4 regions of the Streptomyces ficellus genome follow, and region 1 is predicted to be linked to each of the others. Evidence: riboswitches for the same ligand, from Rfam matches in the RefSeq annotation. Region 1 holds a riboswitch; each other region holds the start of a gene.

Region 1 (7,544 bases):
CTCCAGCCCCACGTGCATGGAGCCCATGAGCACCCGGTTGGGCAGCGTGGTGAACCCGAGGTCCAGGGGTTCGAGCAGGTGCGGGTACGGGGCCGGGGCCTGGGCCTGGGTCGCAGTCATGGGGGCGCCTCCTCGCGCGATGTCGTCGCCCCAGTTGTAGACGACCACGGAGGCCTTGTGCAACAAGTTGCATAAGGTTCGGCACGTGACCTGCACAACGCGCACGGCAGACCCGCCCTGGCGGTGACGCGTCCTAGCGGTCCGTGACCGCCGCCGCCCACTCCTCCAGCTCCTCCGGGGTGCGCGGGCCCGCCTCCCCGGGGCCCAGCAGGCCCCGGTCGCGGAGCACCCGGGCCACCGCCATTCCCCAGGGGCGGCGCAGCCGGGCGGCGTCCAGGAGCGCCTGGTCGGCGAGGAGCCCGGCCACCGGGCCGGTGCGCAGGCCCTCGGAGGTGAGGACCGCCGCGTCGTCGGCCCAGCGCAGCGCGAGGTCCACGTCGTGGGTGGCCATGACGACCGTCGTTCCGGAGGCGCGCAGCCCGTCCAACACGGCCAGCAGCCGCTCCTGGCCGTGCGGATCGAGCCCCGCGGTCGGCTCGTCGAGGACGAGCACCCGGGGATGCATGGCGACCGCTCCCGCGATCGCGGCCCGCTTGCGCTGGCCGTACGACAGCAGGTGCGTCGGCCGGTCCTCCAGCGCCGCGATGTCCAGCGCCTCCAGCGCCTCGCTCACCCGCTCCCGCACCTCGCGCTCCGTGAGCCCCAGGTTCATCGGCCCGAACGACACGTCCTGGCCCACGGACGCGGCGAACAACTGGTCGTCCGGGTCCTGGACGACCAGCTGCACCGTCGTCCGCAGCCGGGTCAGCCCGGCCCGGTCGTACGACACGTCCCGCCCCTCCAGGCGCAGCCGCCCGCTCACCGGCCGCAGCCCGCCGCTCAGCAGCCGCAGCAGCGTCGTCTTGCCGCTGCCGTTGCGGCCGAGCAGCGCGACGGACCGCCCCGCGGGCACGGCGAAGCCGATGTCCCGCAGCACGGCGGGGCCGTCCTCGTAGGCGTAACCGGCGCCGACGAGTTCCACCACGGCGGAAGCGTTCATGACAGGAACCTCTTCAGGACGAAGGTGAGGGCGACGAGCCCCGCGAGCAGGGCGCCCGTCGCGGCCAGGAACCGCCCGGAGACCGCGGTCCGCGGCACCAGCACCCGCAGGGTGCCGTCGTAGCCGCGGCCGGCCAGCCCCGTCTGGAGCCGCGCGGCACGGTCGAAGGCCCGGACGAAGGCCGTCGCGCCGAGACCAGCGAGGGACCGCCAGGCGGCCGCCCTGCTCGTCAGCCCCAGGCGCGCCGCCTGCGCCTGCCGGACCCGCCGGACCGCGTCCAGCAGGAGGAAGGCGATCCGGTACATCACGAGCGCCACGTCGACGACCGGCGCCGGCACCCCCGCCCGCGCCAGCCGCGGCAGCACGTCGGAGACCGGTGTGGTGAACGCGAACAGCAGCACGCCCAGCGAGGCCGCGGACGTACGCAGCAGCAACTGCCCGGCGTGCAGCGGTCCGTCGGGCGCGAGCGAGACGAAACCGCCCGCCCCGCCCACCTGGAACAGCAGCGGAACCGCCCCCGTCACACAGAAGCCCAGCGGGACGCGCCACGCCCGCCACAGCTGCCGCGCGGCGACCCCGGCCGGGCCGAGCAGCACCACCAGGGCCGCGGCGGCGACCAGCACGGCGCCCGGCCAGGGCGGCAGGCACACGGCCAGTACCGTCAGGCCGAACCCCAGAGCGGCCTTCTCGCACGGATGACGGCGGCGCCAGCGACTGCTGTGCGCCGCCGCGTCGATCGGCAGCACCGGGCGGCTAGGCGGAGGGCTGCCGGTCGCCGGCGCCCGGGGCGTCCGCGCCGTGCGCCTGGTCGTCCCCGGCCTGCTCCCGGGCCCGGGTCTCGCCCTGCCGGCGTCCGCGCCGCAGCCCGAAGTAGTACGCGAGCACACCCGCGCCGATGGCGGCCTGGAGCGCGAACAGGGCCGACTCGACCTCGCCGGACGGCGGCTCGTACAGCGGGCTGAACCACGGCTCGTAGTCCGGCTCCAGCTCGGTGATGGCCGTCTCCGCCTGCGCGTCGGCGCCCGCGAACGGCTCCTCCTTGTGGTCGCCCATGCCCAGCGCGAGCGGGAGGACGGCCAGTGCGACCACGACGAGCAGCAGCAGCGTGTTGATCCTGGCGTTACGGCTCATCGGGCCACGGCCTCCTTCGAGTTCTTCGCCGGCTTCGCCGACAGGACGCCGAGCCGGAGCAGGTCCCCCTTGCTCGACTGCGTCAGCAGGCGCATCACCAGCACGGTGAGCAGGCCCTCGCTGACCGCCAGCGGGATCTGTGTGACCGCGAAGATGCCGCCGAACTTCGCCAGCGCGCCGGCGAAACCGCTGCCCGGGTCGGGGAACGCCAGCGCGAGCTGCACGCTGGTGACGCAGTACGTGGACAGGTCGGCGACGAACGCCCCGAAGAACACGCTCACCATCAGCGGCGCGCCGAAGCGGCGCAGCAGCCAGTACGTGGCGAAGCCCGCCCACGGCCCGGCTATCGCCATGGAGAAGGCGTTGGCGCCCAGGGTGGTCAGGCCGCCGTGGGCCAGCAGCAGGGCCTGGAAGAGGAGCGTGATGGTGCCCAGCACCGCCATGATCGGCGGCCGGAACAGGATGGCCCCGAGCCCCGTGCCGGTCGGGTGCGAGCAACTGCCCGTCACCGAGGGGATCTTCAGCGCGGAGAGGACGAACGTGAAGGCACCGGAGGCGCCGAGGAGGAGGGTCGACTCGGGATTGGCCCTGACCTCACGGGTCAGGGCGCGGACGCCATGGGCGACGAACGGAGCGGCGGCGACGGTCCAGGCGACCGCGTGCGCAGGGGGTAGGTACCCCTCGGCGATATGCATGATGTGGGAGACCCTCTCCAGCACCTCGTGGATGGACAACGCGCCCCGGCCGGTCTCCTGGCTGACGGGATGACAGAGGATGCCGCCGCGGCCCCGCCTTCCCGGACCCGCGGTCTCCCGCGGTGTTCCAGTGGCTTCCCGGAGGGGTGGAGCCGGACTTCCCGATCACAGTGGCGAGGGCCGCACCGGTACCGCACCGGTTTCCCGAACACCAAGGCCCTGCGACAGTAGTGCGTTGACCAGGTACATCACAACCCGCGCGGCGACCGGGAACGTCACACCCGAAACGGGACCGGGCCGGGGCCGGGACCGCGGCCGGGGCCGCCACCGGGCGTCACCGCCCGCACCACCCCGCGCCTCCGGCCGCGCTCCCGGTCGCGCCCTCGTCGTCAGCCCTTGCGGTAGCCGTACGCCTCCGCGGCCGCCGTCGCCACCGCGTCCAGGTCGCCGCCCGCCGAGGCGGTGACCACCGCGGCCACCGCGCCCTCCACGAACGGCGCGTCCACCAGCCGGGTGCCCGGGGGGAGCTCGTCGCCCTCCGCCAGCAGGGCCTTCACCGTCAGGACCGCGCTGCCCAGGTCCACCAGGACGGCCACGCCCGCACCGCCGTCGACCGCCGTCGCCGCCTGCGTGATCAGCTCCGCGCTGGTGCCGAGCCCGCCGTCCGGAGTGCCGCCCGCCGCCGCCACCGGCGCGGTCTCCCCGCCACCGGCGAGACCCCGGGCCAGGTCCGCCACCGAGGACGCGACCCGGGCGCTGTGCGACACCAGCACGATGCCCACCCGCGCGGTCACCGCGCCGCCTCCGCCCCGGCGAGGGCGCCGATCAGCAGGGCGGACGACGTGGCCCCCGGATCCTGGTGCCCGACGCTGCGCTCACCGAGGTAGCTGGCCCTGCCCTTGCGCGCCCGCATCGGAACGGTCGCCAGGGCGCCCCGGTCCGCCGCCTCGGCCGCCGCCGCGAACGACGCGCCGAGCGACTCGGCCAGCGCCTCCACGGCCGGCTCCAGCGCGTCCAGCATCGTCTTGTCCCCGGCCTTCGCCCCGCCGAGCTGCGCCACCGCGGCCACGCCCACCCGCAGCGCCTCGGCCAGCTGCACGGGCGCCACCTCGGCGGCGTCCCCCAGGGCCTTCCCGGTGCGCCGCAGCAGCGTGCCGTACAAGGGCCCCGAAGCACCGCCGACCGTCGAGATCAGCTCCCGCCCCGCGAGCACCAGCACCGCGCCCGGCGTCCCGGCCGGGTCACCCTCCAGGGCCTTGACCACCGCGGCGAATCCCCGCTGGAGGTTGGCCCCGTGGTCGGCGTCCCCGATCGCCGAGTCGAGGTCGGTGAGCCGCCCGGCCTCCCGGTCCACGGCGGCGGCCGCGCCGGTCATCCAGCGCCGGAAGAAGTCCGCGTCGAGCATCACGCGCCTCACACTCCCCATCGCAGGGCGGCCGTCCGCACCGGTGCGTCCCACAGCCGCAGCAGTTCCTCGTCCGCCTGGCACACGGTCACCGAGCACCCCGCCATGTCGAGCGAGGTCACGTAGTTCCCGACGAGCGTACGGGCCACGGTCACGCCCCGCTCGCCCAGCACCCGCTGCACCTCGGCGTTGAACCCGTACAGCTCCAGCAGCGGTGTCGCGCCCATGCCGTTGACCAGCACCAGCACCGGCCCGCTCGGCCTCAGGTCCTCCAGGACGGCGTCCACCGCGACGTCGGCGATCTCCCGCGACGTCATCATGGGCCGCCGCTCCCGGCCCGGCTCGCCGTGGATGCCGATGCCCAGCTCCAGCTCGCCCGGCGGCAGGTCGAACGTCGGGCTGCCCTTCGAGGGGGTGGTGCAGGCGCTCAGCGCCACCCCGAAACTCCGCGAACTCGCGTTCACCCGCCGGGCGATCGCCTCCACCCGCTCCAGGGGCGCGCCCTCCTCGGCGGCCGCACCGGCGATCTTCTCCACGAAGAGCGTCGCGCCGGTCCCGCGCCGCCCCGCCGTGAACGTGCTGTCCGACACGGCCACGTCGTCGTCGACGAGGACCCTGGCGACCTGCACGCCCTCGTCCTCGGCGAGTTCGGCGGCCATCTCGAAGTTCAGCACGTCGCCCGTGTAGTTCTTGACGACGAACAGCACGCCGTGCCCGCTGTCCACGGCGGCGGCCGCCCGCACCATCTGCTCCGGAACGGGCGACGTGAACACCTCACCGGGGCAGGCCGCCGCCAGCATCCCCGGCCCCACGAACCCGGCGTGCAGCGGCTCGTGCCCCGACCCGCCGCCCGACACCAGGGCCACCTTCCCCGCCACGGGCGCGTCCCTCCGTACGACGACCCGCCTCTCCACGTCCACGGTGAGTTCGGGGTGCGCGGCGGCGATCCCGCGCAGCGCGTCGGCGACGACGGTCTCGGGTACGTTGATCAGCATCCTCATGGATACCTCCTGGTGAGTCTGGCAGGCATGGGACCGAGCAGGCTTTTCGCGGGCCAGGATGGGTGAGAGAGACGATTGATCTTGGCGGTTCGCGGCGCCCGGGGGCGGCTCCGCGTGGTACCGAGACCGACCCGTTGGCGTCGTTCCTGACTATCCGTCAGGATGGGCCTGCGCTGCGTCCTCTTTGCGTTTGTGCATGATGGAGCGATTATCGGCGTGGGGATGCGTTCGCGCACCGGTGCGTCGTGGCCGGAAACGGCCGACTCCATGCCGACAGGCTTCAGGTCATGCCTGCGCGCTCGGCGGCGACCGACTGAACGGCGAGTGCCGTGCGGGGATGCGTGCTCGAAAGGCGAGCCACGGATGAGCCCGCAGGGAATACGGTCCGTGGCTGTGGACTTCCGGTGAGGAGTCCGTTGCGGCGTCCTGGGGAAGCGATGCGCGATGGGGATGTCGGGCGGGGCGGCGGACACAGCGGGTATCCGGTACGAGGACCGGTGGACCGCGCGCCCGGAACCCCGCTGCCCGAAGTCGCCGACGGAAAGACCTGGGTTGCTCGCCATCGCCCACCTGGACGCTGTCAGTCCGTACAGCGGTCGCACGGCGGATGCCGTCGAGACCGTTGAAGTGTTCTCGCTCAACTCTCGGTTGCGCCGAACATCAAGGTGCTCTTGGCGGCGCACGAGCGGCGGGATTCCCCGAGGGGGAGCCGACCGAAGCGTCGGTGCGCGACGCACTCACCGTGGGACTCACCGTGGGAACGGTCCCGACAGCCTGAGCCCGAACGCTTCGACCGGCAGGGCACCACCGGCGGTGCCGCGCCCGGTCGGCTCAGCGCCCCACGACGTCCCTCGCTACCCGGCAGCCACGACCGGGCCGGCCGTGACCTGAGGACTGTTGGGGAGCAGCGGCGCGAGGTTGTCCCTGACGAAGTCCGCCGCCTGCCTGATCGAGTCTTCGGCCCCGGAGCGGTCTTCGAAGACGCTGGTGGAGACCATCACTCCGTCCCCGGCGTCCACCCAGTAGTACGCCACGAAGCCGGGGACTCGCCGCAGGACAGGCACGAATCCCTCGTCCACTCGACGTCCGGCCTCGGCCGAGTCAGTCACTCCCTCGTAACGCCGGATCACTGCGTACATGGCTGATCTCCTCGTCGATCCCCAGGGCACCTTGTGCGAAGAGACGTACCCTCGCCGGGCGTCTCCCGCTCGGTGGACCTTCGGAGGTGACCTGGATGGGCGTACCGGCTGTCCGATCCGGAGACCAGCCGGGTCCGTCGCCAGTCCAGCTGACCGGTCGGTACCGCAAGCCGGATTGCGGGACCGGTCGGACGAGGCCACGCCCCGGCGGCCCGCCGTCAGCCGGAGATCTCCTCGACGAGCCCGGCCAGCGCCCGCGCCAGCGCGGCGACGCCCTCGTCCCGGGGCGCCCCCCGCTCGTCCAGGTACAGGTCCCGCCGGATCTCCACCATCAGGGCGCTGACCCGCGGCTCCCGCCCGTAGTACCGCAACGGCATGTACGTTCCGCCGAACGGGCTGTTCAGCCCGGTGCCGCCGAAGCCGCCGAACGCCCGCCGGGCCGCGTCGAGCAGCCCGTCCGGCGTGTGGAAGGAATCGGTGCCGAGGCACACCGGCGGACGCGGCCCGTCGCCGTGCAGCTCGTACGGCAGCACCTTCGCCGGGTACGAGTGGACGTCGACGACCACGACACGCCCCACCGCCGCCAGCCGCTCCGCCACGGCCGCCTCCATCGCCTCGGCGTACGGCCGGAAGTAACGGTCGATCAGTGGCCGTGCGTCGGTGTCGTCCGGACGCAGCACCTCGCGGTGCGTGGTGCGGGTGTAGACCGCGCCCATGCCCACCGCCAGCATCTCCTCCCGCTCGTCCGGGAACCGCTCCGGGTCGACCACCAGCCGGGACAGCCCGTTGACGAACCGCCAGGGCGCCACCCGCGCGGCCCCGGCCGCCGTGGCGGCGATCCGCTCCGTGTACGCGTCGGTGATGTGGTCCAACTCCTCGGCGAGCGCCCGGTCGTCGAGCACGATCCCGGCCCGCACGTCGCCGGGCACCACCCGGGAGGAGTGCGGGACATGGAGGACGACGGGGGAGCCGGGCGCGCCCGGGTGGAGCCGGAAGGCGGCGGGGCGGTCGGCGGACGGTTCGGTCACGTGGTTCCTCGCTGTGGGCCGTGGCGGCCGTCCGGACCGGGGTAGG
Region 2 (7,544 bases), 3.3 Mb from region 1:
CCGAGGGCGGCGTCGGGGCCGCAGGCGGCGGACAGGCCGGCGTTCTTGCCGGGCAGCCACTCCAGGTTGCCGTGCTTGCCGAGGTGGACCATGGCGTCGGCGCCGAAGCCGCCGTCGGCCTCCGGCGTACCGATCCAGCGGTAGGCGGCCAGGTAGTGGTGCGAGGGCGGCAGGTCGGGGTCGTGGTAGATCGCGATCGGGTTCTCGCCGAAGCCGCGCGGCGGCTGGATGAGGATCAGCAGGTTCCCGCGGCGCAGGGCGGCGAGCACGATGTCGCCCTCGGGGTTGGCGGAGCGGTCGAGGAACATCTCGCCGGGCGGCGGGCCCCAGTGCTGCTCGACCTGGTCGCGCAGCTCCTGCGGGAGGGCGGCGTACCAGCGCTTGTAGTCGGCGGCGGGGATGCGGACCGGGTTCTTGGCGAGCTGCTCCTCGGTGAGCCAGTCCTGGTCGTGGCCGCCGGCCTCGATCAGCGCGTAGATCAGCTCGTCACCGTCGCCGGACGCGAGGCCCGGCACGTCCTCGTCGCCGAAGTCGTAGCCCTCGTCGCGCAGCCTGCGCAGCAGGGCGACGGCGGAGGCGGGGGTGTCGAGGCCGACGGCGTTGCCGATGCGGGAGTGCTTGGTGGGGTACGCGGAGAGGACCAGCGCCAGCTTCTTCCCGGCGTTCGGGATGTGGCGCAGGCGGGCGTGGCGTACGGCGATCCCGGCGACGCGGGCCGCGCGCTCGGGGTCGGCGACGTAGGCGGGCAGGCCGTCGGCGTCGATCTCCTTGAAGGAGAACGGGACGGTGATCAGGCGGCCGTCGAACTCGGGGACGGCGACCTGGCTGGCGGCGTCGAGCGGCGAGAGGCCCTCGTCATTCTCCTCCCACGCGGAGCGGGAGCCGGTCAGGCACAGCGCCTGGAGGACGGGGACGTCGAGGGCGGCGAGCGCGCCCGCGTCCCAGGCCTCCTCGTCGCCGCCCGCCTGGGCCTCGGCGGGCTTGGTGCCGCCGGCGGCGAGGACGGTGGTGACGACGGCGTCGGCGGTGCGCAGGGTGTCGAGGAGCTCCGGCTCGGGGGCGCGCAGGGACGCCACGTACAGCGGGAGGGCCTGGCCGCCGGCGTCCTCGACGGCGTCGCAGAGGGCGGAGACGAAGGCGGTGTTGCCGCTCATGTGGTGGGCGCGGTAGTAGAGCACCGCGATCGTGGGGCCGGTGGTGGCGCGCGGGGTGCGCTCCAGGGGGCCCCAGGTGGGGGCGGCGGCGGGCGGCTCGAAGCCGTGGCCGGTGAGCAGCACGGTGTCGGAGAGGAACCGGGCGAGGTGTTCGAGGTTGTCCGGGCCGCCGTGGGCGAGGTAGGCGTGCGCCTCGGCCGCGATGCCGATCGGGACGGTGGAGGTCTCCATCAGCTGCGCGTCGGGTGCCTGCTCGCCGGTGAGGACGACGAGCGGCTTCCCGGCGGCGCGCAGCGCGTCCAGGCCCTCCTCCCAGGCGCGGATGCCGCCGAGGAGGCGTACGACGACGAGGTCCGCGCCGTCGAGCAGGGCGGGCAGGTCGTCCACCGGCAGGCGGGAGGGGTTGGCGAAGCGGTACGCGACGGGGCCGCCGGCCGCGCGTGCGCTGAGCAGGTCCGTGTCGGAGTGCGACAGGAGGAGGATCGTCGTGGCGGGCGTCGCCTCGGGCGTGGTCGCGTGCGTCATGGCGTGCGCAGGCCTTCCTCGGGGTGTCCGCGCCCCGGGTGGTCGTGGGACGGCGGGAGTTCCTGACTCGTCCGCGCGGGACGGACTCACAGTGGCGGGACCGCGCCGGAATCTCACCGGGCTTCCTCCCTAGGGCCCTGGGACCCTGTGCCGTCTGCATAGTAGAGGCTGCGCGTATGCTCGCCGCCATGCCGCCCAGCTCGTCAAACCCCGCGGACCGGGGTGAAGCTCACATACAGGACCGGGTCCGGGACCGTGGTGACGCCTGCCCGGGTGCGCTGCGGCTGCACCGGGCGGACGACGGCTCCCTGGCCCGACTCCGGCTGCCCACCGGCGTCCTGACGCCCCATCAGCTCTATGTGCTGGCGGACGCGGCCGACCGGCTGGGCGACGGTCACCTCTCCCTCACCTCCCGGGGCAACGTCGAACTGCGGGGCCTCGGCGAGGGTTGCGGGCAGGACCTCGCCGGGCTGCTGCGGGACGCCGGGCTGCTGCCCGCCTCCGAACGGCACGAGCGGGTACGGAACATGGTCGTCTCGCCGCTCGCCGGCCCCGCCGTGATGGACCGGGCCCGGCGGCTGGACGAGCTGCTGTGCGGCGAGGACTGGACCACGGAACTCTCGGGCCGCTTCCTGTTCGCCGTCGACGACGGCCGGGGCGACGTGGCGGCCCTCGCCGCCGATGTGACGTTGCTCGCAGAGAGGGACGGCGGAAGTGCCCTGCTCCACGTCGCCGGCCGGACCTGGCGGGTGCCCGCCCCCGACGCGCCCCGCGCCGCGCTCGCGGCGGCGGAGGCGTTCCTCGCGGCCGCGCGGGAGGCGGGCACCGGTGCGTGGCGGGTGCGGGAGCTGCCCGCGGGGCAGGACCTGGACGTGACGGGACACCTGCGGCGGGCGGCCGTCCCGGCGGAGCCCGTACCGGACTACGTGTGCGCGACGAGCGGGCCACCCGCGCCCGGACTGGCCGGCGACCACACGGTGTCCGTGCTGGCCCGCCTGGGCCGGGTGACGTCGGCGCAGCTGCGGGCGCTGCTGCCCGCCCGGGAGGTGCGGGTCACCCCCTGGCGCGGGTTCGTCCTGCCGGGCCTCGCCGGCCGGGCGGCGGCCCAGGAGCGGCTGCGGGCCCTCGACGGGGCCGGGTTCCTCACCCGTACCGACTCGCCGTGGATCGGCGTCACCGCCTGCACCGGGCGCCCCGGCTGCGCCAAGTCCCTGTCCGACGTACGGGCGGACGCCCGGCCCCGCGAGGGCGCGCTGCCCGTCCACTGGTCGGGGTGCGCCCGCCGCTGCGGCCACCCGCAGGGGGCGTGGACCGACATGGTGGCGACCGGCGAAGGCGCGTACCAGATGACCGTACAAGGACCGACGAGATGAGCGAGAGCAGAGTGTTCGACTACGAGAAGGACGGCGCGGAGATCTACCGCCAGTCCTTTGCCACGATCCGCGCGGAGGCGGACCTCGCGGACCTGCCGGCCGACGTCGGCCAGGTCGCCGTGCGCATGATCCACGCCTGCGGCATGGTCGACCTCGTCCGCGACCTGGCGTACACGCCGGACGTCGTGGCCCGCGCCCGCGAGGCGCTGCGCGCCGGCGCGCCGGTCCTGTGCGACGCGCGGATGGTCGCCAGCGGCATCACCCGCAAGCGGCTGCCCGCGGACAACGACGTGGTGTGCACGCTGTCCGACCCGTCCGTCCCGGACCTCGCCGCCGAACTGGGCACCACGCGCAGCGCGGCCGCGCTGGAGCTGTGGCGCGACCGGCTCGACGGCGCGGTCGTCGCGGTGGGCAACGCGCCCACGGCCCTCTTCCGGCTGCTGGAGATGATCGAGGCGGGCGCGCCGCGCCCCGCGGCGGTGATCGGCATACCGGTCGGGTTCATCGGGGCGGCCGAGTCCAAGGACGCGCTGGCGGCGTTCCCGGGCCTGGAGCACCTGGTGGTGCGCGGCCGGCGGGGCGGCAGCGCCATGGCGGCGGCGGCGGTCAACGCGATCGCGCACGAGGCGGAGATCCAGGCATGAGCGGCAAGCTGTACGGCGTGGGGCTCGGCCCCGGCGACCCGGAGCTGATGACCCTCGCGGCGGTCAGGGCCATCGCGTCGGCCGACGTGATCGCGTACCACTGCGCCCGCCACGGCCGGTCCATCGCGCGCTCCATCGCGGCGGAGCACATCCGCGAGGACCACCTCGAAGAGCGGCTGATGTACCCGCTGACGGTGGAGACCACCGACCACCCGGGCGGCTACCGGGGCGCGCTGGACGACTTCTACGAGGAGGCGTCGGCGCGGCTCGCGGCCCACCTGGACGCGGGCCGCACGGTCGCCGTCCTCGCCGAGGGCGACCCGCTGTTCTACGGCTCCTACCAGCACATGCACAAGCGGCTGGCGCACCGGTACGACACGCAGGTCATCCCGGGAGTCACCTCGGTGAGCGCGTCGGCGGCCCGCCTGGGCAAGCCGCTGTGCGAGGCCGAGGAGGTCCTGACGGTCATCCCCGGCACGCTGCCCGAGGAGGAGCTGACGGCCCGTCTGGCGGCGACGGACTCGGCGGTCGTGATGAAGCTGGGCCGTACGTTCCCGGCGGTGCGGCGCGCCCTGGAGCGGGCCGGGCGGCTGGACGACGCGCACTACGTGGAGCGGGCCACGATGGCTGGCGAACGCACGGGCGCCCTCGCGGACGTCGACCCGGAGTCGGTCCCCTACTTCTCCGTGGCGGTGCTCCCGTCGCGCGTCGACTCCGGCCCGGCCGCGCCCGCGCGGGGCGAGGTCCTGGTCGTCGGCACCGGCCCGGCGGGCCCCCTGTGGCTGACGCCCGAGACGCGCGGCGCGCTCGCCTCGGCGACCGACCTGGTCGGCTACACCACCTACCTGGACCGCGTGCCGGTGCGCCCCGGGCAGGAGCGGCACGGCTCGGACAACAAGGTCGAGTCGGAGCGCGCCGAGTTCGCCCTGGACCTCGCCCGGCGGGGACGCCGCGTCGCGGTGGTGTCGGGCGGCGACCCCGGGGTGTTCGCCATGGCCACGGCGGTCCTGGAGGCCGCCTCCCAGGACCCGTACACGGACGTCCCGGTCCGCGTCCTGCCGGGCGTGACCGCCGCGAACGCCGCCGCCGCGAAGGCGGGCGCCCCGCTGGGCCACGACTACGCGACGATCTCCCTGTCGGACCGGCTCAAGCCCTGGGACGTCATCGCCGGGCGGCTGGCCGCCGCGGCCGCCGCCGACCTGGTCCTCGCCCTGTACAACCCGGGCTCCGCCAGCCGCACCTGGCAGGTCGCCAAGGCCCGGGAACTGCTCCTGGAGCACCGCGCCCCGGACACCCCGGTGGTGGTCGCCCGGGACGTGGGCGGCCCGGAGGAGTCGGTGCGCGTCCTGGCGCTCGTGGACCTCGACCCGGCGGAGGTCGACATGCGGACCCTGCTGCTCGTCGGCTCGTCCCAGACCCGGGCGGTCCGGCGGGGCGGGGACGGGGGCACCACGGTGGCCTGGACGCCCCGGCGGTACCCGGAGGTGTGAGCGAGCCCCGCACGGGCCGGTGGTGCCACCGGCCCGTGCGGAGAGCGTTCGTCAGCGCTGCTGGACGAAGGCCCGGTTCCTGTGGCTCGCGTCGGCGGAGCAGGACTTCTTCTCCGCGGCGGTCATCGGGCGGCTCTTCACGACCACCGCGTTGCTCCTGCCGTCGGTGCCGTTCTTCGCCGGGCCGGTGATCGTGTCCGGGAAGAACCAGTAGTAGTGACCCCACTTGGGGCTGTCGTAGTGGGTCTGCCAGGTGCCGGAGACCTTCTGCATCACCTGCGCCCGCGAGATCCAGCCCACCTCGCCCGGCTTGACCGTCATGTTCAGCGAGCTGCTCTCGGCGTGGGTGCTCGTCCACGTATGGCTGTAAGTCGCCGTCACGCTCAGGTCGATGATGCCCGCGATGTTGCCCCCCGCGGTCACGGAACCACCCAGCGAATCGGTGGAGCCGACGGTGTCGGTCCACGTCATGCTCTGGGTGGCGTCCGAGCTGGAGCAGTTGAACAGCGAGTCGGAGACCTGGTGGAACGCACCGAGGTACGCCTCGCCCAGCTTCGGCTCGTTGAAGGAGCACTTGCCGAGGCCCGAGGCGCAGTCCGCCATGAGCTCCGGCTTCGTCGGCTGGTCGGCGGCGGACGCGGGGAGCGCCCCGGCCACCGTGGCCCCACAGGCCACCATCGTCACGGCCAGCAGCCGCCCGCCGTACCGCCTGGCGCGGTTCGTCTTCATGTCTTCGTACCTCTCACACGTACATGGGGGGTCGGCGCGCGGACGTACCGGAGTACGGCGCGTACGCCGCCTGATGTGCCTGTGATGGTGACAAGGCTCTCCTCAACGGGGTACCGAACCAGCCGAGTTGTTCGGACCGGGAACCGAACGGCGCGCCCCGCCACCACCTGCGGGTTCACCGGGCGTCACGTCCGGGCCTCCACTTTCGACGGTTCTCCACGGACGACCCGCTCTGGACGCTAAGGTTCCGGAAACGGCACATGTGTGACGCACCACACACTGTTTTCCGGCTGCCGGGGTGCGTCCCGATGCGGCTGTGCATCAGGGGGGCCGCATGCACACGATGGTCAAGGGCGCCAACATCGGCCTGGCGGCGCTGGGTGAGGACATCGCCTCCGTCACCGTGAGCCTGGGCTGGAGCAGCACCACCGGAGAGGGCGACGCCGACGTTTCCGTACTCCTGCTGGACGGGACCGGGAAGGTGCGCAGCGACAGCGACTTCTACTTCTACAACCACCCGGTCGCCGAGGACGGCAGCGTCCAGCTCCTCGGCAAGACGCCCACCACCGACGGCAGTGAGGACCGGATCAGCTTCGACCTGGACGCCGTCCCGCCGCACGTCACGCGGATCGTCATCGCCGCGAGCCGGTACGACGGGTCGAACTTCGGCGAGCTCGACGACCTGTGCCTGTCCCTCGCCGACGGATCGGGCGAGGTCCTGGCCCGGTTCCCCGTCGAGGACGCGGGCGTCGTCAGCGCGTTCATCTTCGGCGAGCTCTACCGGCGCGCCGGACAGTGGAAGTTCCGGGCCGTGGGGCAGGGCTACGGCAGTGGGCTGGTCGGCCTCGCGACCGACTTCGGCGTCGACATCGAGGACGACACCGAGGAGCAGCTCGCGGAGCAGGCCCCGCCCTGGCCGCCGGAGCCCCAGCCCGCACCACGACAGCAGCCGCAGGCGCAGGCGCAGCCGCTGCCCCGTCCGCGGCCGGCGGCGGAACGCCCGCCCGCCGCCCCGCCCGCCGCCGCGGACCCCGCGCCCCGGGCCCCGCGGCCGCGCACCGCGAAGAAGAAGGTGACGCTCCCGAAGGCCATGAAGAAGTCCCTGGCCGAGAACGAGTCGTGGCGGACGGCGCGGCTCTTCCCCGTCACCGCGCTCAAGAGCGACCGCGAGCGCGAGACGCGCGCCACGTCCGTGCTGCTGTCAGTGATGGCCCAGGTGCCGGAGTTCGGCCGCCGCCTCACCGCCGGATTCGGCGCCCCGGCCGGGCGCATGGAGACGTTCACCGAGGTGTCCCTGCCGCACGGCGAGTCCCCGAGGCGGCCGGACGGCGTGGTGCGGGTCGAGCGGGCGGGCAAGCTGTGGACGGCCCTGGTGGAGACCAAGACGAACGGCAACCCGCTCAAGTCCGATCAGGTGCAGACCTACGTCGACATCGCCGCCCGCCGCGGCTACGAGTGCGTCATCACGCTGTCCAACGACGTCGCCCTGGAGGGCAGCCCGCTGGTCTCCGTGAAGATCGACGGCCGGCGCAAGCACAAGGTGGCGCTCTGGCACCTGTCCTGGGCCGAGGTGGCCCACCAGGCGCAGATGCTGATCCGCCACGAGGGCGTGGGCAACGCCGCGCACGC
Region 3 (7,544 bases), 6.3 Mb from region 1:
GTTCGCGTGCGGCGGTCCGGGCGTCCCGCTCGTGCGGGCCGTCGGCCTTGTTGACGGCGATCACGTCGGCCAGCTCCAGGACACCCTTCTTGATGCCCTGCAGCTGGTCCCCGGTGCGGGCCAGCGTGAGCAGCAGGAAGGAGTCGACCATGTTCGCGACCGCGGTCTCCGACTGGCCGACGCCGACCGTCTCCACCAGGACGACGTCGTAGCCGGCCGCCTCCATCACCACGATCGACTCGCGGGTCGCCTTGGCCACGCCGCCGAGCGTGCCGGCGGTGGGGGAGGGGCGAATGAACGCCGCGGGGTCCACCGCCAGGCGTTCCATCCGTGTCTTGTCACCGAGGATCGAACCGCCCGTCCGGCTGGAGGACGGGTCGACCGCGAGCACCGCGACCCGGTGCCCGAGCGACGTCAACATGGTGCCGAACGCGTCGATGAAGGTCGACTTGCCGACCCCCGGCACCCCGCTGATGCCGATCCGCCGGGCCCGGCCGCTGTGCGGCAGCAGCTCGGTCAGCAACTCCTGCGCCAGCACCCGGTGCTGGGGCCGGGTCGACTCCACCAGGGTGATCGCCCGGGCCACGAGGGCCCGCTTACCCTCCCGTACGCCCTTCACATAGGTGTCGAGATCGATCACAGCTCGTGCCCGAGGCCGCCCGCCAGCCGCTCGACGAGGTCGTGGGCCGCGTCCGGGATGACCGTGCCGGGCGGGAAGACGGCCGCGGCGCCCATCTCGAGGAGGGTCGGCACGTCCTGCGGGGGGATCACCCCGCCCACCACGATCATGATGTCCTCGCGGCCCTCCTCCGCGAGCTGTTCGCGCAGGGCGGGGACGAGCGTGAGGTGGCCCGCCGCGAGGGAGGAGACCCCGACGATGTGGACGTCCGCCTCGACCGCCTGGCGGGCGACCTCGGCCGGAGTCTGGAACAGCGGGCCGACGTCGACGTCGAACCCGAGATCGGCGAAGGCGGTGGCGATGACCTTCTGGCCGCGGTCGTGCCCGTCCTGGCCCATCTTGGCGACCAGGATGCGCGGGCGGCGGCCCTCGGCCTCCTCGAACGAGGACACCAGGGCGCGGCAGCGCTCCACGGACGGCGACTCACCGGCTTCGTTGCGGTACACGCCGGAGATGGTACGGATCTGTCCCGCGTGCCGCCCGTACACCTTCTCCAGGGCGTCGGAGATCTCCCCGACGGTGGCCTTCGCCCGGGCCGCGACGACGGCCAGCTCCAGCAGGTTCCCCTCGCCGCCGGCGGCGCGGGTCAGGGCGTCGAGCGCGTCCTGGCACGCCTGTTCGTCCCGGTCGGCGCGCAGCCGCCGCAGCTTCTCGATCTGCTGGGCCCGCACGGACGAGTTGTCGACCTTCAGCACCTCGATCTGCTCGTCGCTGTCGACGCGGTACTTGTTGACGCCGATCACCGGCTGGCGTCCCGAGTCGATACGGGCCTGGGTGCGCGCGGCCGCCTCCTCCACCCGGAGCTTGGGGATGCCCGCGTCGATGGCCTGGGCCATGCCGCCGGCCTTCTCGACCTCCTGGATGTGCTGCCAGGCCCGCCGGGCGAGGTCGTACGTCAGCTTCTCCACGTACGCGCTGCCGCCCCACGGGTCGATGACCCGGGTGGTGCCCGACTCCTGCTGGAGCAGCAGCTGCGTGTTGCGGGCGATGCGCGCCGAGAAGTCGGTGGGCAGTGCCAGCGCCTCGTCCAGTGCGTTGGTGTGCAGCGACTGGGTGTGCCCCTGGGTGGCGGCCATCGCCTCCACACAGGTGCGGGTGACGTTGTTGAACACGTCCTGCGCGGTCAGCGACCAGCCGGAGGTCTGCGAATGGGTGCGCAGCGACAGCGACTTGGTGTTCTTCGGGTCGAACTGGCGCACCAGCTTGGCCCACAGCAGCCGGGCCGCCCGCAGCTTGGCGACCTCCATGAAGAAGTTCATGCCGATGGCCCAGAAGAACGACAGCCGCGGTGCGAACGCGTCCACGTCCAGCCCCGCCTCCCGGCCCGCGCGGATGTACTCCACACCGTCCGCGAGCGTGTACGCCAGCTCCAGGTCGGCCGTCGCGCCCGCCTCCTGGATGTGGTACCCGGAGATGGAGATGGAGTTGTAGCGGGGCATGCGCTGCGAGGTGAAGGCGAAGATGTCGGAGATGATCCGCATCGACGGCTTCGGCGGGTAGATGTAGGTGTTGCGGACCATGAACTCCTTGAGGATGTCGTTCTGGATGGTCCCCGCCAGCTTCTCGGCCGGCACGCCCTGCTCCTCGGCCGCCACGATGTAGAGCGCGAGCACCGGCAGCACGGCGCCGTTCATCGTCATCGACACCGTCATCCGGTCCAGCGGGATGCCGTCGAACAGCTGCCGCATGTCCAGGATGGAGTCGATCGCCACGCCCGCCATGCCGACGTCACCGGTCACCCGCGGGTGGTCGCTGTCGTAGCCGCGGTGGGTCGGCAGGTCGAAGGCGACCGACAGGCCCTTCTGGCCGGCCGCCAGGTTGCGCCGGTAGAAGGCGTTGGACTCCTCGGCGGTGGAGAACCCCGCGTACTGGCGGATCGTCCACGGCTGGTTGACGTACATGGTCGGGTACGGGCCGCGCAGGTACGGCGCGACGCCCGGGTAGGTGCCCAGGAAGTCGAGGCCCTCCAGGTCCTGCCCGGTGTACAGCGGCTTGACCGGGATGCCTTCGGGGGTCTCCCACAGCAGGTCGTCCGGCGCGGCGCCGGTCGCCTCCCGCACGGCCGCCCGCCACTCGCCGGCGCCGCCGTCCGTGTGGGGCGCCCCGAGGTCGATGCCGGAGAAGTCGGGGATTCCCATCAGGACACTCCCATGCGGTCGAGGGTGGCGGAGAGTACGGCGACGGCGTCGCAGCCCGCGAAGACGTGGCCGTCGACGTCCGCGTCCCACGGGCCCGGGCGGCCCGCCAGGAACACGTGCCGGGCCCCGGCCGCCTTGAGGGCCGCGGCGGTCGCCGCCGCCCGCTCCTCGTACAGGGCGTCGCTGGAGCACAGGCAGGCCTCGGTGGCGCCGCTGTCCTCGAAGGTGCCGTCCGACACGGGCTCGATGCCGCCCGCCTGGAACAGGTTGGACGCGAACGTGGCGCGCGCGGAGTGCGCCGCGGCGGGGCCGAGCGTCGCCAGGAAGACACGGGGCCGGGCGCCGGTGGCGGCGAGGTGGGCGTCGGAGCGGGCGCGCAGCGCCTCGAACGCCTCGTCGCGCCGCACGCGGGGCAGCCCGCCGGCCGGGCCCTCGGGCGCCGGTTCGCGCTCCACGGCCCGCTCCGCCAGGTGCGGGAACTCGCTGACGCCGGTGATGGGTTCGCGCCGCTTGGCCAGCTTCGCGCCGCGCGCCGCCCAGGTGTCCGCCAGCTCCTGGCCGAGCCGGCCCGAGCGCAGGGCCGTGGCCTGGCCGCCGTTCCGCTCGATCCACTGGAAGAACTCCCAGCCCGCGTGCGCCAGTTCGTCGGTCAGGCGCTCCACGTACCAGGACCCGCCGGCCGGGTCGATGACCCGGGACAGGTGCGATTCCTCTATGAGGATCGTCGAGGTGTTGCGGGCGATGCGCCGGGCGAAGGCGTCCGGCAGCCCCAGGGCGTGGTCGAAGGGGAGGACCGTGACGGCGTCGGCGCCGCCGACACCCGCGCCCAGGGTCGCGATGGTCGTCCGCAGCATGTTCACCCACGGGTCGCGGCGCGACATCATCACGGGCGAGGTCACCGCGTGCTGGACCTGCGCACCGGCGCCGACCGCTCCGCACACCTCTGCCACGCGCGCCCACAGGCGGCGCGCGGCGCGCAACTTCGCGATCGTCAGGAACTGGTCGGCGGTGGCCGCGTACCGGAACTCCAGCTGGGCGCACGCCCGCTCCACCGGCAGCCCCGCCCCGGTCAGTTCGCGCAGGTAGGCGACGCCGGTGGCGAGCGAGGCGCCCAGCTCCTGCGCGGCCGAACCGCCGGCCTCGTGGTACGGCAGCGCGTCCACCGTCAGGGCCCGCAGGCCCGGGTAGCCCTCGGCGCACCGGTGCGCCAGGTCCGTGGTGGGCGTGATGTCGCAGGGCCGGCCCGTGCGGGCCTCGTACCCCAGCGGGTCGGCGCCGAGGCCGCCGCGCGCCGCGCCGCGGTCGACGCCCCGCCGCTCGTACAGCCGCAGCAGCGCGTCCGCGGCGTCCTGGACGTCGCGTCCGGCGTCGAGGACGACGGGCGCCAGGTCGAGGTGGACGCCGTCGAGGACACGCTCGATCGACGACACCGGCAGGCCGCCCTCACCGACGACGAGCCAGAGCGACGTGACGCCGTTCTCCAGGTCGCCGAGCACGGCGTCGCCCGCCGCCACGGTGTACCGCTGGCGCAGGTCCCAGCCGCCCGCGGTGTTCCCGGTCGCCCGGCCACCCCGTACGAACGGGGCGAAACCGGGGAAACCGGGCTCGGGGGCGGTGTCGTGCGCCGTATAGAGGGGGCGCGTGCGCAGCCCGTCCTCCAGCGCGGTGGACAATGCGTCTTCGGCTGCTGTGCCTTCGGCTTCCTTGCCCGACTTGCGCAGCACGCCCTCAACCAGGCGCTGCCATTGCTCGTGGGTCGCGGCAGGGAAATCGGCGGCCAGCGAGAGCCCGTCATCAGGCAGGACCGTCATGCTCGGATGCTAGGGCACATGCCCAAAGGAGCAGCAGAGGGCACGGCTGTGACCTTGCCCTCTTCGCCAGCCCTTGATCATCGCGGGCGCCTCGTACTACGGAGACGCGCTGGCGCGCCGGGTCACGGTCTGGGATGCTGCGGTCCGACCAGCGACGGCGGAACGAGGAAGCCGGTGAGATTCCGGCACGGTACCGCCACTGTGCAGGGGGAGCGAACCCGCCATGGCCACGGCCCCGTAGAGGGGCGGGAAGGCCGGGGGAGCGTCGATCCCGAGTCAGGAGACTCACGCCGTCGCACCTCGATGGACCGGGGCGGACTTCCCCGAGAGAGGACGGTGGCACCCGTGTGCCCTCGTACGCGTGACGGCCTGCCGGCGTCCGCGGGCGGCGACGGACCACGGCCCGTCGGCGACGGCGTCGTGCGCCCCGCTGCCTTCCACGCACTGACCCGGGCGGTACGCACATGGTGACCACCGACGTCTTCGCCCGCGTGTCCGCCATCGGCCCCTACTTCGCGGTGTCCCACGGCCCCCGGCCGGACGCCTCCCGCTACCGGCCGCTCTCCGAGCTGTACGGGGACCACGAGGTGCTGGACCGGTACGTCGAGGCCGTGGCGCGGCGGCTCGGCACCGGCCAGCGGCGGGTGGCCGCCTCCACCCTGCACATCGGGACCGCCGCCCGCCTGTGGTCGATCGGCCTGGCGACGGCCTCCCTCACCGGGCGCGTACCCGACCTCGCGCCCGGCCGGCTGTGGTGGCGGACGCCCGAATCGGGCCCCATCGACCTCTGGCTCCCCGAAGCCACCACCACGGCCGCCGCCCCGGACGGCCTGGCCGACGGCCTGCACGAGGCCGTGGTCGTCCGCAACCTGCTGCCGCTGGCCGACGCCGTACGCCGGCACTACGGCGTCTCCCCGCACGCCCTGCGCGGCAACGCCGCCTCCGCCCTCATCGGCGCCGTCCGGGTGCTGCTCGCCCACGCCCCCGGCGCCCCGCACCCACCGGTCCCGCTCGCCACCGCCCTGCTGGAGCGCGAGCCGCTGGCCGGCGCGGGCGCGTTCACCGCCCAGCCCCTCACGTACCGCCGCCGCAGCTGCTGCCTCTACTACCGCGTCCGCGGGGCCGGTTACTGCGGAGACTGCGTCCTCACCTCCAAGGGGCCCCGAGCCTGACCGGCCCGCCATCGCCGTGCGGAACGGGGACCAATCCATTCCGGTCCCGGCTCCGAAGTACAGGTGTGAAGCGATGGAACCCCGTCCCCGCGACGGGCGGCCACCGGCCCGGGCGGTCACCCGCGCAGGACCTCTCACACCAAGGATGAAGCGATGAAGACGATCCCGATCCGCCGTACCGCCGGAGCCGTGGCCGTCGCCGCCGTCCTGCCCCTGGGGCTGGCCGGCTGGTCCGCCACCAGCGCGGTGGGCGACACGAGGGCGGATGACCCGTTCGGCCCGGCCTGCGCGTCCGTGCCCGCGGAGGGCCCCGGCAGCCTGGCGGAGATGGCGAAGCAGCCGGTCGCCACCGCCGCCTCGAACACCCCGGCGCTGTCCACCCTGGTCACCGCCGTCCAGAAGGCCGGACTGGCCGGCACGCTGAACGACGCCCGCGACATCACCGTGTTCGCCCCGACGAACGAGGCGTTCGAGAAGATCCCGAAGGCACAGCTCGACAAGGTCCTCAACGACAAGGCCGCGCTGACGAAGATCCTCACCTACCACGTCGTCGGCCAGAAGCTCACCCCGCAGCAGATGGAGAACGGCACCTTCCCGACCCTGGAGAAGAGCACCCTCACGACCTCCGGCTCGGGCGAGTCCTACAAGGTCAACGGCACGGCGAACGTGGTGTGCGGCAACATCGCCACCGCCAACGCCACCGTCTACGTCATCGACACCGTGCTCATGCCGAAGGCCTGACGCGCGCCGGCGCACCGGAACCGGGCGTCCAGCCCCTGGGCGCCCCCTTCCCGGCGCCCGTCACGCGGGCAGCGTCATCTCCATCAGGGGCGCGGTCGTGGGCCGCGGGGAACCACCGGAGGGCTCGACCGTCACACCGACCCCGGTGGCGCCGTCCACGTCCCCCTCCATCAGCGACGCGCCGTCCCGCCCCACCAGGCCGGCCGGGCGCATGGCGCCGTCCTCGTCGAACCACAGCTGGTACGTCCGGTCACCCGGCAGCTCCGGCAGACCGGACGCCACGAAGACCGCGCTGTTCTCGGAACGGGCCACGACCACCGTCGCCCTCGTGCCGCCCTCGACGGTTCCCGTGACCGTACGGGCGTCCGGCGCCGCCAGGACGGCGACCAGCCGGTCCGTCTCCGCCCTGGCCTGCCGCGCCTGCTCCTGGGCGTTCCGCGCCTCCTGCCACTGCCACGCCGCCACCCCGCCGAAGCCCGCCAGCACCACCAGGCACGCCGCGAGGACCAGCCCGCCGACGGCGCGCCTGCTGCCCGAGACGAGCCGGGCGGCGGCACCGGGTGGCGGCCCGCCGGGCGACGGGGACTGCCGTACGCCCTCGATGCCCGCCAGTACCGCCTCCTTCATCCCGGCGGGCGGGGCGGACGCGACGGCCGACCCCAGCAGCGCCGCGGTGGCCGTCAGCTCGCGCACCTCCCGCGCGCACGCCGGGCATCCCTCCAGATGACGTGCGAAGGCCGCCCGCTCGTCGTCGGGGAGCGCGTCCAGCGCGTACGCACCGGTCGCGAGGTGCGGATGCTCGTCGCTCATGCCCTCACCCCCATGCAGTCCCGGAGGCGGAGCAGACCGTCCCTCAGCCGGGTCTTGACCGTGCCCAGCGGTGCCGACAGCGACGCGGCGAGCTCACGGTGGGTGTAGCCCGCGTAGTAGGCGAGGGCGACGGCCTGCCGCTGGACCTCGGTCAGCGACTGAAGGCACCGGCGCACCTCCTCGCTCTCCAGCC
Region 4 (7,544 bases), 180 kb from region 1:
AGGGACACCAGCACCAGGAAGACCACGTTCAGCCAGAACAGGCGCGTGTCGAGCCACTCCGCGGTCCGCAGCGTGGCGTGGTGGGCGCGCCAGAACATCGCGATCACCACGGCGCTCAGCAGGAAGGCGCCCACCTGGGACTGCACGTCGTCGAGGGCCCTGCGCAGCGCGGTCCCGCTCAGGTCGTCGGGCAGTTGGATGTCCAGGACCAGCAGCGTCATGGCGATGGCGACGACGCCGTCGGTCAGTGCGAGCATCCTGTGCCGGGGGACCTGCTGCCCGGCGGCCGGGACGTCCGTGTGCCCTTCACCCTTGTCCATCGACCTGTAGTAGCACTCACCCGTGCCCCGCCCCGCCGCCCGCGCGGGCGTGTCGCTGACCGTGTCCCCGGGCCGGCGTGACGACTGGCCGAATGCCGTCTCGGCACCGGCCGCCCCGCACGTCACACTGGTGTCACCGGTGAGCACGCCGGTGAGCGCAACCCGAAAGGCCGTGCATGCAGCGGGAAGTGACGCCGGATCACGAGGACGCGCGTCCCGTGGCAGCGGTGGAGGAGCGCCCGGGCGGACGGGTACGGCCGCGTGCGGACCTGCGTACGGACCTGCGGGCCGCGCTGCCCGACGCCGCGGCCGCCGTGGGGGTCACCCTCGCCGTGTTCGTGTTCCTGTACGTCCGGATGCGGTCCGGCGCATCGGCGACCGTCGCGGTCATGCCGTTCATGGACGACCCCGACACCTTCTGGATGTACCTGCTCAGCCAGGCCTTCGGCTGGTCCGGCCTGTTGTGGGCGTATGGCACCGTCATGCTCGGCCTGCTGCTGTCCGGGCCGGGACCCGGACGCCTCCCGGTGTCCCGCCCCCGTCTGGAGCGCTGGCACCGCACCACGAGCCTCACCACCATGGCCCTGATGTTCGCGCACGCCCTGATGTTCGCGGCCGAGCTGGTGCGGTACGAGGTCGCGCTGCCCTGGGCGTCACGGCTGTGGTCCGCGTTCGCCGACACCTTCGTACCCGGCTGGTACGACTCGGGCACCGGCAGGCTTGCCATCCCCCTCGGCCAGGGCGCCCTCTACCTCGCCGTCCCGCTCGGGCTGCTGTTCTACGTCCGGCACCGCATTGGCGCCGGCACCTGGCGGCGGGTGCACCGGTTCGTGATCCTCGTGTACGTCCTGAGCGTCTGGCACACGCTGCTGTACGGCACCAACGTCTGGTACGGCGAGTGGCCGCGCACCGCGCTGTGGCTGCTCCAGCTGCCCGTGGCCGTCCTGCTCGTGCTGCGCCTGGTCCGGCCCGCCCGGCGGTCCGAGCGGCTGGGCGCGCCCGGCGGCGGGCGGGGCGCGGCCGTCGCGGGCTGGACGGCCCGGGCCGCCGGGCGGCTCGCCGCCGTCGCGGTGGTCGTGGGACTCCTCGCGGTGGTGCTGTCCGGGCACGACGGCGGCAGGCCCCGGCCCGCCGCGCCGCCCGCCACGACACCCCACCATCACGAGCCGGAGTGATCCGCCCCTGCCACGACCGCCCCGGCCGTCCCACCGGGCAGGAAGGTGACCTGGGGCGCGCCGGTGCGCGGATGGACCGACACCTCGGCCGCCACCCCGTACACCTCGGCCAGCAGCAGCGGGGTGAGCACCTCGCCCGGCGGGCCGGAGGCCGTGACCGCGCCGTCCCGCAGGACGTACAACCGGTCGCAGTAGTACGCGGCGAGGTTGAGGTCGTGCAGCGCCACCAGCACGGTCGCGGGCAGCGCCCGCAGGTGGCCGAGGACCTCCAGCTGGTGCCGTACGTCAAGGTGGTTGGTCGGCTCGTCCAGCACCAGCAGCGACGGTTGCTGGCTGAGGGCGCGGGCGATCAGCACGCGCTGGCGCTCGCCCCCGGAGAGCCGGTCGAAGGCGCGGTCGGCGAGCCCGGCGGCGTCCACCGCCTCCAGGGCCCGGGAGATCAGCCGGGCGTCCTTTGCGGTGTCGCCGTCGAGGAGCCGCTTGTGCGGGGTACGGCCCATGGCGACGACCTCCCGCACCGTCAGGTCGAAGTCGGCGCCCGTCTCCTGCACCACGGCGGCCAGGGTCCGGGCCAGCCGGCGCGGGGGCAGCGCCCAGGCGTCGGCGCCGTCGACGCGGACCTGCCCGGTGTCGGGGCGCAGGACCCGGTAGACGGCGCGCAGGAGGCTGGACTTGCCGCTGCCGTTGGGACCGACCAGCCCGATCACCTCGCCGGGGCGGGCGGTCAGGGAGACGTCCCGGACGAGACGGCGGGCGCCGGCGCTGAGCGTGACGCCCTCGATCACGAGCTCGGTCGCGGTCATCCCACTCCTCCGTCCGGGTTCCGCCGGGCGTCCCTGCGCATCAGCCACAGGAAGAACGGCCCGCCGCACAGGGCGGTCAGGACGCCGACGGGTATCTCCATGGGCGCGGCGACCGTACGCGCGGCGACGTCGGCCCAGATCAGGAACACCGCCCCGGCGAGCGCGGCCGTCGGCAGCACCCGCCGGTGGTCGCCGCCCACGAACAGCCGGACGATGTGCGGCATGATCAGCCCCACGAATCCGATCGGCCCGGCGGCCGCGACCAGCACACCGGTCACCAGGGACAGCAGGACGAACATCCGGGCCCGGAAACGCGCCACGTCCAGCCCCATCGTCGTGGCGGCCTCCTCGCCCGCCAGCAGCAGGTTCAGGTTCCGGGCCTGGACGAGCAGGACGCCCACCCCGAGCAGCACGGCGGCGCCGGGCAGCCACAGGGTGCCCCACTGCACACCGCCGAGCCCGCCGAGCGTCCAGGCGAGGACCGCCCGTGCCTCGTTGCCGCGGTCGCTGGTCAGCAGCAGCATGTCCATCACCGCCGTGAGCACGGCGGCGAACGCCACACCGGACAGCACCAGGCGCACCGACGTGATCCGCCCGCCCGTCCGCGCGGTCATGTAGACGAGCAGGAGCGTCACCAGCGCCCCGATGAACGCGGCGACCGACAGCGACAGGGGCCCGAACACGCTCACCCCGAAGACGATCACCGCGACCGCGCCCAGGGAGGCACCGGACGACACACCCAGCAGGTACGGCTCCGCGAGCGGGTTGCGCACCAGGGCCTGCATGGCGGTGCCCACCACGGCGAGCCCCGCGCCGGTCACCGCCCCGAGCAGGACGCGCGGCGCCCGCACGTCCAGGACGATCGTCTCGCGCGCCCGTGACCAGACCGGCTCCGACCAGTCGGCGCCCAGCGCGTGCGTCACGATGCCCCACACCTCGCCGGGCGGCGCGGCGACCGAGCCGATGGCCATGCCCGCGGTCATGGACACCAGGAGCAGGACGCCGAGGATTCCCAGGGCCGTGACGAAGGGCGCCCGGCGGGACCCCGCCGCGCCCCCGTCCTTCCGGGCGGGGCCGGGAGCGGCGGGGCGGGAGGCGGGAGCGGTCGGCGGACTGGCGGGCGCCGCGCCCGTCACCGGAACTTCTCGGGGTGCAGGGCGCGCGCCAGGTCCTCGACCGCGTGCGGCGGGCGGACGCCCACCAGGGTCGCGGTCAGCGGCAGGACGACGAACCGCTTGTTCCTCACGGCCGGCACGTCCGCGAGGGCGGGCTGCGAGAGCAGGAACCTCTTCTTCTGCTCGACGCTGCCGGCGCCCGCGTAGTCGTAGATGGCGATGACCTCGGGCTTGCGCGCGACGACCTGTTCCCACGACACGTCGCCGAACACCTCGTCGAGGTCGTCGAAGACGTTGCGTCCGCCCGCGAGCCGGATGATCTCGGTGCCCAGGCTCTTGCCGCCGGCGGTGAACGCGGCCTTGTCGCCGCTGTCGTAGACGAACACCGGTACCGCGGGCGCGCCCTTCACCGCCGCGGTCGCCCGGTCGACGCGGCCCCGCAGGTCGGCCACCAGCCGGTCGGCCCGCTCCGCCACCCCGAACAGGGAACCGATCGTGCGGATCTCGTCGTAGGTGTCCTTCATCGACACCTGCTTCTTGCCGCAGTACTCGCGGTTCAGGTACGTGTCGATGCCGGCGTCCGCGAACGCCTTCCGGGACCGGCCCTCGTCCTCGGCGAACGCGCTGCCGTAGCCGCCGTAGACGAAGTCGGGTTCGGCGTCGAGGACCTTCTCGAAGGACGGTTCCTTCTTGGCCAGTTCGGGTACGGCCCCGAAGTCCTTCCGCAGCTGCGGCAGGACCGCCGAGTCGGGGAACGCGGTGCCGACCATGCGGTCCCTCAGACCGAGGGACAGCATCAGCTCGGCGGGGTGCTGGTGGATGGTGACCACCCGGGCGGGGGGCGCGTCGTACGTCGTGCGGACACCGCAGTTGTCGATGGTGACCGGGAAGCCCTTGGCCGGCGCCGGCGCGGACTTCGCCGCGCCCTTCCCGTCCCCGCCCGCGGAGCAGCCGGCCACCAGGGCGGTGCTCAGGGCGAGGAGGGCGGCCGCGGTGCGCAGGGCACGGCGGCGGGGAACAGAGGGGGGTGAGACAGGACGGGGCGTGCCGTCGTACACGTAAAGCCTCCTGGGGAGTCCGCGCTCCTCGGATCGGGCCCGCGACGGGACAGTGTCCTGACTCCCGGGGCGCCCTCCCCGCGCCCCGCGCGCGAGCGCGGCGGCGTGTCGATGGGGGGCGGTCCTGGTCACAGTGGCGGGACCGTGCCGGACTCGCACCGGCTTCCTGGCTCCCATCGCGGTGATGACCTGGCGATATTACGTTCATATGGGGAAGGGGTGAAAGGGCGCACGATCACCGCCGTGCGCCCCCGGGGTGGTGTCATGCGTCACGGACCGCCCGCAGGACGAGCCGTTCGGCGTCCTGGTCGTAGGGCCGGCCGTCGAACCCGCCGAACACCTCCACCCGGCCGAACCCGGCCTCCTCGGCCATCGCGCGCAGCTCCACCGCGCTGTAGACGAACCACACCAGGCTCGCCCGCGTCACCCGGTCGCCCCGCACCAGCACCCAGTCGCTGCGCAGCCGCGCCCAGTCGTCCAGCACGGTGTCCGTCTGCACCAGGAGGTCCTCGCCGCGCCGGACGACCTTCGGCGGTTCGACCTTCCGCGCCAGCAGCTCCTTCCCGGCCAGGTCCAGGACCAGCGTGCCGCCCGGGGCGAGACACGTGCGCATGGCACGCAGCACGCGGGCGTTGTCGGCCGGGTCCTCGAAGTAGCCGAAGGAGGTGAACATGTTCAGCACCACGTCGAAGGCGCCCGCCCGCGTGAACTCCCGGGCGTCGGCCCGGACGTACTCCGGTGACACCCCCGTGTCGGCCGCGGCCTTCCGCGCCCGGTCCAGCATGGCCGGGCTCAGGTCCACGCCGGTCACGCGGAAGCCGCGCCGGGCGAGCGGCACGGTGAACACCCCCGGGCCGCACGCCAGGTCCAGGACGCGGGCCCCGGGCGGGAACGCGAGCAGCGGCGACGTGTCGAGGAGCGACTCCGCCTGCGCGTGACGCTGTACGGAGAAGAGGAAGTCGTAGAACTCGGTCCAGAACTCATCGTCCTGGAACCCGCCCGTGTGCGTCATGAGGAGCCGTCGTTCCTTCCGTGTCGTCGCCGGCGGAGCCGGGCGCGGCGGTCCTGCCGCGCAGGGTGAGCAGGAGCGGAGGCAGCAGCAGGCACTGCGCGGCGGCCAGCAGCCAGAACCAGCCGGTGTGCCCGGACCGTTCGCCGAGGCCGTACACCTGCCCGCCCAGCACGCCGGCGGCACACGCCCCGAGCCCCGCGGCCAGCCGCTGCTGGCCGAAGACCACCGCGTCCGAGCGCGGACTGCGGCGCAGCGCCTCCAGGTCGTTCTTCAGGAACAGGACGATGTCCCCGAGGGTGATCAGCGCCCCGCCCGCCAGCAGCGCCGGCCGGGTACCGATCGCCAGCACCGCGAGCCCCGCGGCGAGCCCGGTGAACCCGGCCGCCAGGGCGAGGGCGTACGGCATCCGGCGGATCAGCCCGGACGCGAGCGGCTGCACCACGATCACCAGGACGAAGCAGAGCAGCAGCACCACGCTGTAGAACTCCGCCGACGCCCGCCGCACGGCGTACACCGCCAGGAAGTGCTGGAAGTGGAAGTACAGGTAGAACGCCAGCGCGTTGGCCGCGAACGGCAGCGCCGCCACCCCGGACAGCAGTCCCTGACGGGCCGCACCCGCGGCCGGGACGCCGTCGCCCCCGGCGGCCGGCAGCCGCGCGTGCCCCGCCGTCACCACGGCGAACAGCACCACGACGACCAGGAAGAGCGGGCCGGGCGACGACAGGACGAACGGCCCGGCCACCAGCGGACCCAGCGCCATGCCCGCGTTGAGCGCCGCGTTCCCCGCCGACAGGAACACCGGGCGCCGCTCCTCGTCCACGCCGTGCACCAGGTACGCCTTGTTCGCCGGCAGGTAGAGCGCGGCGCCGCAGCACGTCAGCACCAGCGCCACGACCGCGACCGGCGGCCACACGAGGCACGCCAGGAAGCACCCGAACCCGGCCGTGCGGACCGCCAGGGCCCACAGCATCGTGCGCCGCAGACCGATCCGGTCGGCCAGCGCACCACCGAGGACCCCGCCCGAGAACTGCACCAGCGACGCCACCGCCAGGACCACACCGACCGTGCCGAGCCCCATCCCCAGCCGCTCGTGCAGGAACACCGACATGAACGGCAGCACCATGAAACTGCCGAGCGGGATGAGGAACGAACTGAGCAGCAGGAAGCGCGGCGGGCCGGCCGGCGTCGACAACGCGGCCCGCAAGCCCCCCGCGCCCCTGGACGGTTCAGCCACCGGGGCCCCGGCTGTCCCGTGCGGCCCCGACAGGCCCGGTGACGTCCCGGTCCTCCGGTGCGGCCGCGACCGGACCGGTCAGGACCCGGACGGCGTTCGCCGCCGCCACCGCGCAGTGCGTGGCCAGTTCGGCGGTCTCCCCCTCCGCGTAGACGATGCCCGCGTACCCGCGGCTGTCCCCGAGGTGCTCGATCCGGTCACCGACCCGCTTGACCGGGTACCAGGCGGGCGCGCCGGGCATGTCCGCCAGCCGGTCGAGCCCCTCGACGCCGGTGAACGTCCCCGGCTCCCGCGGGTAGCCGAGGACGAACGCGACGGCCGGCCCGCCCGGCAGGCGCGCGTCCATCAGGGCGGGCCGCCGGCCCAGCGCGCATTCCACCATCGCCGTGTACACGTTGACCCCGAGCGCCCGGCACATGCCCTCGCCGACCAGGGCGCCACCGATGCGCGGGTTGACCTCCACCACCTCCGGCCCGGCGGTGGTCAGCGCGAACTCGACGTGGGCGAACCGGTCGGTGTAGCCGATGGCGGCGAGGACCTCGCCCAGCCAGCCCTCCAGCGCCGCCCGCCGCGCCTCGCCGAACGCCACCGGGAACGCGGTCACCTCCTCGCGGAAGTGCGGCTCGGGGGACATCTGCCGGCTGGAGACACCCAGCAGCCGGGTCCGCCCCGCCCAGGTGAGGGTCTCGGCACTGTAGACCGGCCCGGTGAAGTACGGCTCCGCGAAGAGCCGGCCCGTCAGGCGCCGCGCCGCGGCCTCCTCCAGGGCGTGCTCCAGCTCCCGCTCGTCCCTGACCAGCCAGACGTTCTGGCTGCCGGTACCGGCG

Evidence for each region. A riboswitch is a leader RNA that binds a small molecule or an ion and turns the genes downstream of it on or off. The one in region 1 is predicted to bind cobalamin.
Region 2: linked by a shared signal. The riboswitch ahead of cobN (cobaltochelatase subunit CobN) and the one ahead of EIZ62_RS30575 (energy-coupling factor ABC transporter permease) in region 1 are both predicted to bind cobalamin.
Region 3: linked by a shared signal. The riboswitch ahead of EIZ62_RS02455 ((2Fe-2S)-binding protein) and the one ahead of EIZ62_RS30575 (energy-coupling factor ABC transporter permease) in region 1 are both predicted to bind cobalamin.
Region 4: linked by a shared signal. The riboswitch ahead of EIZ62_RS29825 (ABC transporter substrate-binding protein) and the one ahead of EIZ62_RS30575 (energy-coupling factor ABC transporter permease) in region 1 are both predicted to bind cobalamin.

Annotation. Positions count from the first base shown of each region.
Region 1 is NZ_CP034279.1:6,804,993-6,812,536, forward strand. It holds gene EIZ62_RS30555 (NADPH-dependent 2,4-dienoyl-CoA reductase) at 1-120, opposite strand, end outside; gene EIZ62_RS30560 (energy-coupling factor ABC transporter ATP-binding protein) at 254-1,099, opposite strand; gene cbiQ (cobalt ECF transporter T component CbiQ) at 1,096-1,845, opposite strand; gene EIZ62_RS30570 (energy-coupling factor ABC transporter substrate-binding protein) at 1,853-2,230, opposite strand; gene EIZ62_RS30575 (energy-coupling factor ABC transporter permease) at 2,227-2,925, opposite strand; cobalamin riboswitch at 2,956-3,156, opposite strand; gene dhaM (dihydroxyacetone kinase phosphoryl donor subunit DhaM) at 3,315-3,719, opposite strand; gene dhaL (dihydroxyacetone kinase subunit DhaL) at 3,716-4,330, opposite strand; gene dhaK (dihydroxyacetone kinase subunit DhaK) at 4,339-5,331, opposite strand; gene EIZ62_RS30595 (antibiotic biosynthesis monooxygenase family protein) at 6,186-6,470, opposite strand; gene EIZ62_RS30600 (N-formylglutamate amidohydrolase) at 6,689-7,498, opposite strand.
Region 2 is NZ_CP034279.1:3,489,384-3,496,927, forward strand. It holds gene cobN (cobaltochelatase subunit CobN) at 1-1,679, opposite strand, end outside; cobalamin riboswitch at 1,721-1,842, opposite strand; gene EIZ62_RS15460 (cobalamin biosynthesis protein CobG) at 1,868-3,052, shown strand; gene EIZ62_RS15465 (precorrin-8X methylmutase) at 3,049-3,696, shown strand; gene EIZ62_RS15470 (precorrin-2 C(20)-methyltransferase) at 3,693-5,186, shown strand; gene EIZ62_RS15475 (hypothetical protein) at 5,238-5,915, opposite strand; gene EIZ62_RS15480 (TerD family protein) at 6,250-7,544, shown strand, end outside.
Region 3 is NZ_CP034279.1:552,715-560,258, reverse strand. It holds gene meaB (methylmalonyl Co-A mutase-associated GTPase MeaB) at 1-640, opposite strand, end outside; gene scpA (methylmalonyl-CoA mutase) at 637-2,817, opposite strand; gene EIZ62_RS02460 (methylmalonyl-CoA mutase subunit beta) at 2,817-4,628, opposite strand; cobalamin riboswitch at 4,752-4,937, shown strand; gene EIZ62_RS02455 ((2Fe-2S)-binding protein) at 5,093-5,800, shown strand; gene EIZ62_RS02450 (fasciclin domain-containing protein) at 5,954-6,541, shown strand; gene EIZ62_RS02445 (anti-sigma factor) at 6,602-7,351, opposite strand; gene sigK (ECF RNA polymerase sigma factor SigK) at 7,348-7,544, opposite strand, start outside.
Region 4 is NZ_CP034279.1:6,626,149-6,633,692, forward strand. It holds gene EIZ62_RS29805 (TMEM175 family protein) at 1-320, opposite strand, end outside; gene EIZ62_RS29810 (ferric reductase-like transmembrane domain-containing protein) at 497-1,495, shown strand; gene EIZ62_RS29815 (ABC transporter ATP-binding protein) at 1,480-2,298, opposite strand; gene EIZ62_RS29820 (FecCD family ABC transporter permease) at 2,295-3,434, opposite strand; gene EIZ62_RS29825 (ABC transporter substrate-binding protein) at 3,431-4,471, opposite strand; cobalamin riboswitch at 4,502-4,679, opposite strand; gene EIZ62_RS29830 (class I SAM-dependent methyltransferase) at 4,734-5,483, opposite strand; gene EIZ62_RS29835 (MFS transporter) at 5,452-6,717, opposite strand; gene EIZ62_RS29840 (ATP-grasp domain-containing protein) at 6,710-7,544, opposite strand, start outside.